2 regions of the Streptomyces sp. NPDC001100 genome follow, and region 2 is predicted to be linked to the other one. Evidence: riboswitches for the same ligand, from Rfam matches in the RefSeq annotation. Region 2 holds a riboswitch; the other holds the start of a gene.
What was found. Region 2 has a riboswitch for ZMP and ZTP ahead of ACWDEW_RS39070 (bifunctional 5,10-methylenetetrahydrofolate dehydrogenase/5,10-methenyltetrahydrofolate cyclohydrolase). Riboswitches for the same ligand answer to the same signal wherever they lie in the genome.

Region 1 (5,207 bases), on a different contig from region 2:
TCGAGCCCCCGACGGGCCGCCGCGTCGAGACGGACCATCGCCTTGTAGACCTCGGGGGCGTGCTCGGCCCAGTTGAGACGGGGGCTGTGTTCGGGGGCGTAAGGAGCTTCCTGTGCTGTGGTCATGTCTCGACCCTAGAAGCCAGGCAGCCCAGGAGTATGGTCCATTTCCATGGCGAAATCGTGGGCCACTTTGGGCGTAGACCTTCACCTCGAACCGACCGGCACCACCACCGGCGCGGGCCCCGGCGTCCGCCGGGGTCTGACGGACGCGCTGCGTGACGCCGTCCGTACGGGGCGCCTCGCCCCCGGCACCCGGCTGCCCTCCTCCCGCTCCCTCGCCGCCGACCTGGGCGTGGCCCGCAACACCGTCGCCGACGCCTACGCCGACCTGGTCGCCGAGGGCTGGCTCACCGCCCGCCAGGGCTCCGGCACCCGCGTCGCCGACCGCGCGGTCGTCCCGCCCGCCGACACCACCCCGCCCCGCCGCCTGCACACCCGCCCCGCCTACGACCTCGTCCCCGGCACCCCCGACCTCGCCTCCTTCCCCCGCACCGAGTGGCTCAAGGCCGCCCGCCGTGCCTTCACCTCCGCCCCGTACCAGGCCCTCGGCTACGGAGACCCCCGCGGCCGGGCCGAACTGCGCACCGCCCTCGCCGCCTACCTCGCCCGAGCCCGAGGCGTCCGCGCCGACCCCGAGCACATCGTGATCAGCGCGGGCATCTCCAACGGCCTGCGACTGATCGGCACCGCACTACGGGCCCGCGGCGCCGACACGATCGCGGTGGAGTCCTACGGCCTGCCCGCGCACTGGCAGATCCTCGACGGGGCCGGTTTGCGCACCCGCCCGCTCCCCTTCGACGAACTGGGCACGAACCCGGGGCAGTTGACGGACGAGCTGGCCGTCCTGGTCACCCCCGCCCACCAGTTCCCCATGGGCGTCCCGCTCCGCCACGACCGCCGCTCCGCCGTCGTCGAGTGGGCCCGGCGCACCGGCGGCCTGGTCCTGGAGGACGACTACGACGGAGAGTTCCGCTACGACCGCCAGCCGATCGGCGCCCTCCAGGGTCTCGACCCCAACCACGTCGTCTACCTCGGCACCGCCAGCAAGTCCCTCGCCCCGGGCCTCCGCCTGGCCTGGCTGGTCCTGCCCCCGTCACTCGCGGAGGAGGTCGTGAAGGCGAAGGGCGGCGTCGACACCTGTGGCGTCCTCGATCAACTGACCCTCGCCGAGTTCATCACCTCCGGTGCCCACGACCGCCACGTCCGCGCCGCCCGCCTGCGCTACCGCCGCCGCCGCGACAGCCTCGTCGAGGCCCTCGCCCAGCACGCCCCCGAGGTCCACGTCACCGGCATCGCCGCCGGCTTCCACGCCGTCCTCAGCCTTCCACCCGCCACCGAACAGTCCGTGGTCCAGGCCGCGGCCTGGCAAGGCCTGGCCCTGCACCCGCTCTCCTCCTACCGCCACGCCCAGGCCCAGGCCGACCCCCTCGACGCCCTGGTGGTGGGCTACGGCACCCCGCCGGACCACGCGTGGGCGGGAGCGGTGGAGGCGCTGTGCAGGGTGCTGCCGTGACCTACACGGTCTCCACGGTGGCTTCGTCCGATGCTTCCTCCGGCGCCTCCCCGAACCGCGCCAATGCCAACGCCCCCACCACCGCCACCGCGAACCCCAGCACCGCCAGCCACTCCAGCCCCTCCCGCGTGCGGTCCCCGAGCCACACCACCCCCACCGCCGCCGGCCCGATCGTCTCCCCGATCACCAGCCCCGCCGTGGCCGTCGTCACCGACCCCCGCTGCAGAGCCGTCGTCAACAGCAGGAACGCGGCGCCTCCACCCACCAGCAGCGCGTACGTCGCGGGATTGGCGACCAGCGCCGAGGGCTCCAGCGAGTCGATCAACCGCACCGCCACCTCGACGACCCCGAACCCGAACCCGGCGCCGAGCCCGAGCGTCAACGCCCGCCCCCGCTCCGGCAGTCGCCCACCGACCAGCCCGAGCAGCAGCACCGCACAGGCCGTCCCCAGCATCGCCCACTTCAACGCCGTGGACCCGGCCCGGTCCCCCTCCGCCCCGGACGCCAGCCCCAGCATCGCGAGCCCCGCGCACACCACGCCGACGGCCGCCCACTCCACGCCGCTGAGCCGCACCTTCAGCAGCCGTGCGGCCACCACGGCCGTCACCGCGAGGCTCGACGCCAGGGCCGCTCCGACCGCGTAGATGGGCAGCGACCGCAGCGCGGCGATCTGGAACACGAACCCCAGCCCGTCCAGCCCGAGCCCCGCCATGTACCGCCACTGCCGCAGCGCCCGCAGCAACAGCGCCGCGTCCCCGCCCCCACCCGTCGTCGCCGCCCGCGTGGCGACCGCCTGCAGGACCGTCGCCGTACCGAAGCAGATCGCCGCGCCGAGCGCGCACACCATTCCAAAGAGCACAAAGGGACTCTAGGGGAGGGGAGATCGGCACGGGCTTTCAGTACTGGTTACGGCGTCTCCCCGGGTGCGGGTGCCCCTTTCCCGTCCTCGCCCGCATGGTGGACGCGGGAGCCGGGCCGTCCGGCCCGCCCGGTAGGCTGACCGGCGGGCCGTGACTGGCGCGCTGGGATGGGACCGACCATCGGGGAGCGGCCCGAGCTGCAATGTGTGCCGTGCGCCTGGGCCGTACCGTGAACGCCGAACGCCACGTCCGGAGGTCCCCATGCCCGACAATTCCGCGCCTCTCTCGAACGAGTCCACCGCCTATCGCGCCGCCCTCGACGTGATCCGTGCCGTCGAGCCGCGCGTCGCCGACGCCATCGGCCAGGAAGTCGCCGACCAGCGCGAGATGCTCAAGCTGATCGCCTCCGAGAACTACGCTTCCCCGGCCACGCTGCTCGCGATGGGCAACTGGTTCAGCGACAAGTACGCCGAGGGCACCATCGGCCGCCGCTTCTACGCCGGTTGCCGCAACGTCGACACCGTGGAGTCCCTCGCCGCCGAGCACGCGCGCGAACTCTTCGGCGCCCGCCACGCCTACGTCCAGCCGCACTCCGGCATCGACGCCAACCTCGTCGCCTTCTGGTCGGTCCTGGCCGACCGCGTCGAGGTCCCCGCCCTCGCGAAGGCGGGCGTCCGCCAGGTCAACGACCTCTCCGACGCCGACTGGGCCGAACTCCGCCAGGCCTTCGGTAACCAGCGCATGCTCGGCATGTCCCTGGACGCCGGAGGCCACCTCACCCACGGCTTCCGCCCGAACATCTCCGGCAAGATGTTCGACCAGCGCTCCTACGGCACCGACCCGGCGACCGGCCTCATCGACTACGACGCCCTGCGCGCGACGGCCCGCGACTTCAAGCCGCTGATCATCGTGGCCGGCTACTCGGCCTACCCCCGCCTGGTGAACTTCCGCATCATGCGCGAGATCGCCGACGAGGTCGGCGCGACCCTCATGGTCGACATGGCGCACTTCGCCGGCCTGGTCGCGGGCAAGGTCCTGACCGGCGACTTCGACCCGGTCCCGCACGCCCAGATCGTCACCACCACCACCCACAAGTCGCTGCGCGGCCCGCGCGGCGGCATGGTCCTGTGCGACGACTCCCTCAAGGACCAGGTCGACCGCGGCTGCCCGATGGTCCTCGGCGGCCCGCTCCCGCACGTCATGGCGGCCAAGGCCGTCGCCCTCGCCGAGGCCCGGCAGCCCTCCTTCCAGGACTACGCCCAGCGGATCGTCGACAACTCCCGGGCACTGGCGGACGGCCTGATGCGCCGGGGTGCCACCCTCGTCACCGGCGGCACGGACAACCACCTCAACCTGATCGACGTCGAGACGTCGTACGGCCTCACAGGCCGTCAGGCCGAGTCCGCGCTGCTCGACTCGGGCATCGTCACCAACCGCAACGCGATCCCGGCCGACCCGAACGGCGCCTGGTACACCTCGGGCATCCGCATCGGCACCCCCGCGCTGACCACCCGCGGTCTGGGCACCGCCGAGATGGACGAGGTCGCCGCTCTCATCGACCGCGTCCTCACCACCGCCGAGCCCGGCACGACGAAGTCGGGTGCGCCGAGCAAAGCCTCCCACGTCCTGGACGAAAAGGTCTCCGACGAGATCTCCCGCAGGGCGACGGACCTGGTGTCCGGCTTCCCCCTGTACCCGGAGATCGACCTCGGCTGACGGCCGGTCCGCACCCTCTGTTGAGTTGTCAAAGATCGGCCACTCTCACAGGTCAATGAGTTCCTGTCGTGGTTCCTCGCGCGGCGGTCCGGCCTCACGCCGGGCCGCCGCGCGGCGTATCAGCAGCGTGCCGCCGACTCCGACGGCGAGACCCGCGGTTGCCCAACCGACCTGCTCGGCAGGACCGGGCGCATCCTTCACCGTTCCCGTGTCGCCCCTGACCTCGCCGAGCAGCCCCGCCCGCTCCATCCGTGTGAAGACCGGGCGCGGCGCCCGATGCCAACGGATGTCGTCGTCCGCCACCTCCGGCGCCGGATCCGTCCGCACCCACGGTGTGCCGTCCGCTGCTACGAAGAGCTGGTCCTCCCGCTCCACCGCCACATCACCACCGAGAGCCCGACTCGTCAGGGGCCAGCCCCCGACCCCGGTGAGCCCCCACACCACGGTGATCCGCACCGCCGGATACCGGCCCGCCTCCCACTCCCGCGGCACCCGCTCCGTCCCCGCGTACGTCGGCTGCAACAACGTCCACAGGCGCCCGAACGACGGCTCCCCGGAGTGCCACGCCTCCGTCCGGCCCGTGTCACCCGCCACCACCAGCGCCAGATCCGGGATGTCCCGGTACGGATCCTGGACCCGCACCTGAGCCGTCCCGGCAGCCTGGACCCGAGCCGCCCCGGCCAGAGCCATCACCACCGACGCCGCCACCAGACACATGCCCTGCAAACTCCCGCGTTCCATCCCGCGCTCCTCCATCCCTCACACGTCCCGCAACTCCTGCCTGGGCCCCGGGTCCCGCCCCTTCCGCCACCGGTCCAGCGGCAACCGCACCGCGAACGGCCGCAGCACGAGGGCCAGTACCGCTCCGGCCGCCGCGCCGGGTATCGCCCACCACCGGTCGGTGCCTTCGCCCTTGTCCCCCACGGTGACCCGCACCGTGCTGGTCTCCGCGTCGGTGTCAGGCGCGGCGACGGACGGAGCGGACTCGGTCGGCTGCCACGGTGCCGGGAAGATGCCCGCATAGCCGCCGGACCCGCTGCCCGTGCCCGTCACTCC
Region 2 (5,207 bases):
CCACTTGATGCTCTTGAGGTCTCTCACGCCCCGCCTGTGTCCGAGCCCCGCCCGCCCGTCACACTCGACGGGCGCGACGAGAATCACGAAATCGGGTGTGACGATCGCCCGGGTGCCGGACACGAACGGAACATGAGCAACGACGAGATCTTCGCCGCTGCCTATCGCGAGCACTACTGGGCGGTCAGCCGCTACGTTGCCCGGCGACTGGACGGGCGCAGCGGTGAGGTGGAGGAAGTGGTGGCGGAGGTCTTCACCGTCGCCTGGCGCCGCCGTGCGGATCTGCCGCCGGCCCCGCTGCCCTGGCTGTACGGCGTTGCCCGCAACTGCCTGGCCAACGCGGTACGGGGGTACGGGCGCCGACGTCGGCTTGTCCATCGGCTGGGCAACGACGAGAGCGCGCACGGGCGGCAGGTGGCTGCGGGGCCCGATGCGGAGGCGCCTGGTTCTTGGGTGCACGAGGCGCTTTCGCGGTTGTCGGCGGCAGACCAGGAGGTGTTGCGGCTGACGGCGTGGGAGGAGCTGGGTGTGGAGGAGGTCGCCGTGGTTCTCGGGTGTGGGGTGCGGGCTGCGGCCATGCGGTTGCATCGGGCGCGGCGGCGATTGAGGGCGGAGATTGATCGTCTCGTGGTGCTTGGAGGTCCGGGGCGATGATCAATTTGTCTGCTGCGTCGTCGTGGCTGGTCGCGCAGTTCCCCGCGTCCCTATGGGGCGCTACAGCTGGACCGGAGGATCGACGCCATGGCCGATGAACTTGAACTACTGCGTGGCGCCAACCCGTTCACGGCCGATGGCCCCCGCTACGGCGACGGACCGCTCGACCACCACGCCTCGCGCCGGCTGAACCGGCTGTTGCACGAACGGCGTCGCCGGCTGCTCTGGAGTCTCGTGGCCGGAGCCGCCGTAGTGGCGACCGTGTTCACGCTGTTGCTGGGCGGACCGAGCGGCACTCCCGCCGTGGCGGCGCCCCGCCCCCTGGTCGTGCAGGCGAACTCCACGCCCGTGTCCCTGAAACAGCTCGCCGCTCTCGCCGCGGCGGTCGCCGTCGACGGAACTCCCGTACTGCGCAAGGGAACCCACGTGCAGTCATGGAGCCTCGGCATGTCCGACGACAAACCGCCGGTCACCATCCCCGAGGAACGCATCGTGCGGTGGAACGCGGACGACAGCCACACGGAACGTGTCGTGGAGGACGGGCATGTCCTCAAGGAGACGACGTATCCGCCGAGTTGGAGCGATGTCCCGCCCGAGGCCCGGCCCCCGCACGACGTGGCGGGACTGCGGGCGTACCTCCAGGAGACCGCGTACAGCAAGACGCCGTTGACCACCCCCGAACTCCTTGCCGCAGTCGGGGAGTTGCTGGACCACTGGACGCTCGGGGCGCGTGAGTCGGCCGCGTTGGCGCGGCTGCTCGCGGCGGCGGACGGACTGCGGCCGGCGGGGGAGGTGACCGACCGCCTCGGGCGGCGCGGGGAGGCCTATGTGTATCGGCAGCCGGGCAACCGCCTGATGCTGATCATGGATCCGGCCACCGGCGCCGTCCTCGGGATGGAGAGCACCTTCACGAAGGACCAGCCCGAGTACGGCGTCAAGGCCGGGGACGTCATGGACTACAGCGCGTGGACGCGCTGATCACACCCCGAGCTGCCGGGCCGCGGCCGTCACGGTCTGCTCCAGGAGCGTGGCGATGGTCATCGGGCCGACGCCGCCCGGCACCGGAGTGATCAGCGAGGCGCGTTCGGCGGCGGAGTCGAAGTCGACGTCACCGACGTTGCCCGCGTTGTAGCCGGCGTCGAGCACGACCGCGCCGGGCTTGATGTCCTCGCCGCGGATCAGCCGGGGGCGGCCCACGGCCGCGACCACGATGTCCGCCTCGCGGACCGCCGCCGACAGGTCGCGGGTGCGGGAGTGGCAGTAGGTGACCGTCGCGTCGCGGGCCAGCAGCAGCATCCCCGCGGGCTTCCCGAGGATCGCGCTGCGGCCCACGACGACGGCCCGCTTGCCGGACGGGTCGACGTCGTACTCGTCGAGCAGCCGCATGATGCCGCCGGGCGTGCAGGACACGAAGCCCGGCAGGCCGAAGCTCATCGCCGCGAAGGACGCGAAGGTGACCCCGTCGACGTCCTTCTCCGGCGCGATCGCCTCGAACGCGGCCCGCTCGTCGATGTGTTCGCCCATCGGGTGCTGGAGCAGGATGCCGTGCACGGTGGGGTCGGCGGAGAGCGCGGTGAGGGCCGCGACCAGTTCGGCGGTGGTCGTGGCGGCGGGGAGTTCGACGTGCCGGGACTCGATGCCGGCCTTGCGGCAGCGGTTCTGCTTCATCCGGACGTACGTCACGGAGGCCGGGTCCGCGCCGACCAGGACCGTGGCCAGACAGGGCGCCGTACCGGTGCGTTCCGTGAGGTCGGCGGCCTGCTTCGCGGTGTCCTCGACGATGCGCCGCGCGAGCGCCGTACCGTCCATGAGCCGTGCCTGGGACATGATCCACTCCTGAGCTGGTTGACCAGTCGCCCAGGCGCACGGCATTCACTCCGCGTGGGCCGCTCCACGGTGGTGCTCCACCTCAGCGCCAGTCACGACCCACGGACAGCCTAACCGAGAGAGTTCTACGGTCGTCAGGACCCGTTCTCCCCGGGCGGCTGCGTCGGGTCGACACCGGTCAGGAAGTCCCGGGCCTGGGCCGCGAGGCGGGGCGCCCCGATGGCCTCCGCCCAGCGGGCGACCTCCGTCGCGAGTGCCCTGGCGCCGGCCTCGTCGCCGGAGTCCCTGGCCAGCACGGCGAGCAGCAGCTGCTGGGAGAGCGTGCCGGGGACCGTGCCCGCGGCGGCGCCCAGGGTGGTCGCCCGGCGCCAGCGGTCCAGGGCCAGGCCGTTGTCACCGGCGTCGTGGTCGTGGTCACCTAGGTGGCGCAGGGCCTCGCGGGCCAGCAGCGGGTCGTCGCCCGATTCGGCGGCACGCAGCGCGGACGCGTAGTGGGCGGGCGCGTTCGCCAGGTCGGCGAAGTGGTTGTCCGTGGTCAGGCCGAGATACATCTCCGCCCAGCCCCGGCGCCCCTCGTCCGGAGCGTCGTCCCGCAGCGCCTCCGCTTCGCGGAGCAGGGAGGCGAGGGCTTCCGGGTCCTTCCCGGCCGGGCCCAGCCGGAGCCGGCCGTCGACGACGAGCAGCCGGCGGTAGGTGTTCCGCAGCCGCGCGAAGTCCACGTCCCAGTCGCCGCCGGGGAACTCCTTCCCGGCCGCCTCGATACGTGCCGTCGCGGTGTCCGTCCCCGCGAACCAGTCCTGTTCCAGGGCCACTTGGGCGGCGGCACGGGCGATCCGCGCCCGGGCGTCCGGTTCGTCGGCGGAGCACGCGTCCAGCAGACGGGAGGCGCGCTCCCATCGTCCTGTGACGCTCAACTCGTGGGCGGCGGCGATGAGTTCTTCGACGGGGACGACCGCGTTCGCTGTGGATGTCATGGCGGGGAAGGTAGTTATGCGAAAAACTATCCACAAGAAAACCACTGCGGGAGGCAGACGGTGGAGGACTCGGTCGACCGGCACGTGGCGCTCTGGTTGAAGGAACTCGCCTGGATGGACCCGGTGAAGGAGGAGATCTTCATCCGGCTGGCGATCCTGGCCCGGCATGCCGGTCGGACGCGGCGGGACGTGCTCGACGCCGACGGGCTCAAGCAGTGGCAGTTCAAGGTGCTGCTCATGCTGCGCAGGCTCGGGCCGCCGTACGAGACGAGCCCGTCACACCTGGCTGAGCTGCTGGGGCTGACCCGTGGCGCGCTCTCCGCGCGGCTGGCGGCCGTCGAGGAGGCGGGGCTCATCACCCGTACCCATGAGACGGGGGACCGGCGGCGGGTGCGGGTGCGGCTCACCGACGCCGGATACGCAGTCCTCGAGGAGCACGTCGCGGCGGAGGAAGCGGGCGAGCTCGCGCTGCTCGCAGCACTGAACCCAGCAGAGCGCCGGACGCTCGCAGACCTGCTGCGGAAACTGGTCCTCGCCGTCGAGTCCTAGCGGGGCCGGCGGGTACCGTGCTGGCCGAGAAGGTCCAGGTCAGCCGGGTGGTGACCCGGACCTTCGGCACCAGCCTCGCTAGCCGTCCCATGCCTGGATCATGGTCTGCCGGGTGATCTTGCCGTCGTCCAGCACGAGCATCGACTCGGCCAGGACCCGGGTCCCGTCCGGATACTGACAGGACTCGCTGTAGGCGACTCGGTCCCCCTGTACGACGCACTCCTCCAGTTTGTGCGTCATGTCGCGGCTGTAGACGTCGTCGAGCATGGCGCTGATCTCGTCCCGGCCGTGCAGGACCTTGGGGTTGCTGGGCTGGGTCTGGTGGTCGACGACGTGGATCTCCGCGTCGTCGGCGTAGAGCGACAGAAGCGTCGCCGCTGTGTGATCTTCGATGCCCCGGCGCAGGGCTTCGGTGTCGAAGCCGGGGCGTGCCGCGGTGCCCATGGTTACCTCCTTGGAGGGCCGCGGCCCGAACAGGAGCGAGCCGCGCGGGCCTCTCCTACGAGCCTCCTCCGCCGCGCCGGGGTCGGCAAACCGAGCGGGCGTACTCCGCCTGACGGGTGAGCGGTGACCGGTGCCCGTGACCGTGTGACTACCGTCCGCGTTGCTGGAAGCATGATCTCAACACGACGTATTGCCGCCGCCGTTGGTCTCGCCGTCGGGGTCACCGGCCTCGTCGCGCCGATGGCGAACGCCGCCGACGCGCCCGCCTTCAAGGACGGCAAGGTCAGCCCGGTCGCCCTGCTGGACTCGCTCGCGGTGAGCGAGATCCCCGCCGAGCACCAGGCGCAGATCCCGAAGGTCGCCGACCAGATGAAGGCGCTGAACCACCTCAACGACCTCCAGCAGCTGCACCAGGTCACCGACATGGCCGCGCCGGTCACGGGACTCCTCCCCGCCGTCGAGTAGCGGGACCGCGCAGCACGCAGACCCTGAGGGCCGTCCGGAAACGGGCGGCCCTCAGTCGTGGACTGGAGCGGGATCAGCCCGCCGTCGCCAGGAACTGCGTCGCCGCGAGCTCCGCGTAGAGCGGGTCGGCGGCCACCAGCTCCCGGTGCGTGCCCACCGCGCGGACCCGGCCCGCGTCCATGACGACGATCCGGTCGGCCATCGTCACCGTGGACAGCCGGTGTGCGACGACCAGGACCGTCGTCGTACGCGCCACATCGGCGACGGTGTCGCGCAGGGCCGCCTCGTTGACCG

Region 1: it holds a riboswitch for ZMP and ZTP, as region 2 does, so the genes downstream of both, ACWDEW_RS03510 (glycine hydroxymethyltransferase) here and ACWDEW_RS39070 (bifunctional 5,10-methylenetetrahydrofolate dehydrogenase/5,10-methenyltetrahydrofolate cyclohydrolase) in region 2, are expected to answer to the same signal.

The regions. Positions count from the first base shown of each region.
Region 1 is NZ_JBSFKO010000002.1:269,338-274,544, reverse strand. Features, by position in the region: gene ACWDEW_RS03525 (carboxymuconolactone decarboxylase family protein) at 1-125, opposite strand, end outside; gene pdxR (MocR-like pyridoxine biosynthesis transcription factor PdxR) at 172-1,575, shown strand; gene ACWDEW_RS03515 (hypothetical protein) at 1,577-2,422, opposite strand; ZMP/ZTP riboswitch at 2,576-2,665, shown strand; gene ACWDEW_RS03510 (glycine hydroxymethyltransferase) at 2,697-4,151, shown strand; gene ACWDEW_RS03505 (hypothetical protein) at 4,197-4,892, opposite strand; gene ACWDEW_RS03500 (hypothetical protein) at 4,911-5,207, opposite strand, start outside.
Region 2 is NZ_JBSFKO010000038.1:95,015-100,221, reverse strand. Features, by position in the region: partial or broken gene ACWDEW_RS39085 (cbb3-type cytochrome c oxidase subunit I) at 1-27, opposite strand, end outside; gene ACWDEW_RS39080 (RNA polymerase sigma factor) at 133-654, shown strand; gene ACWDEW_RS39075 (CU044_5270 family protein) at 742-1,632, shown strand; gene ACWDEW_RS39070 (bifunctional 5,10-methylenetetrahydrofolate dehydrogenase/5,10-methenyltetrahydrofolate cyclohydrolase) at 1,633-2,481, opposite strand; ZMP/ZTP riboswitch at 2,503-2,587, opposite strand; gene ACWDEW_RS39065 (hypothetical protein) at 2,616-3,455, opposite strand; gene ACWDEW_RS39060 (MarR family winged helix-turn-helix transcriptional regulator) at 3,516-4,004, shown strand; gene ACWDEW_RS39055 (nuclear transport factor 2 family protein) at 4,083-4,448, opposite strand; gene ACWDEW_RS39050 (hypothetical protein) at 4,620-4,913, shown strand; gene ACWDEW_RS39045 (ABC transporter ATP-binding protein) at 4,987-5,207, opposite strand, start outside.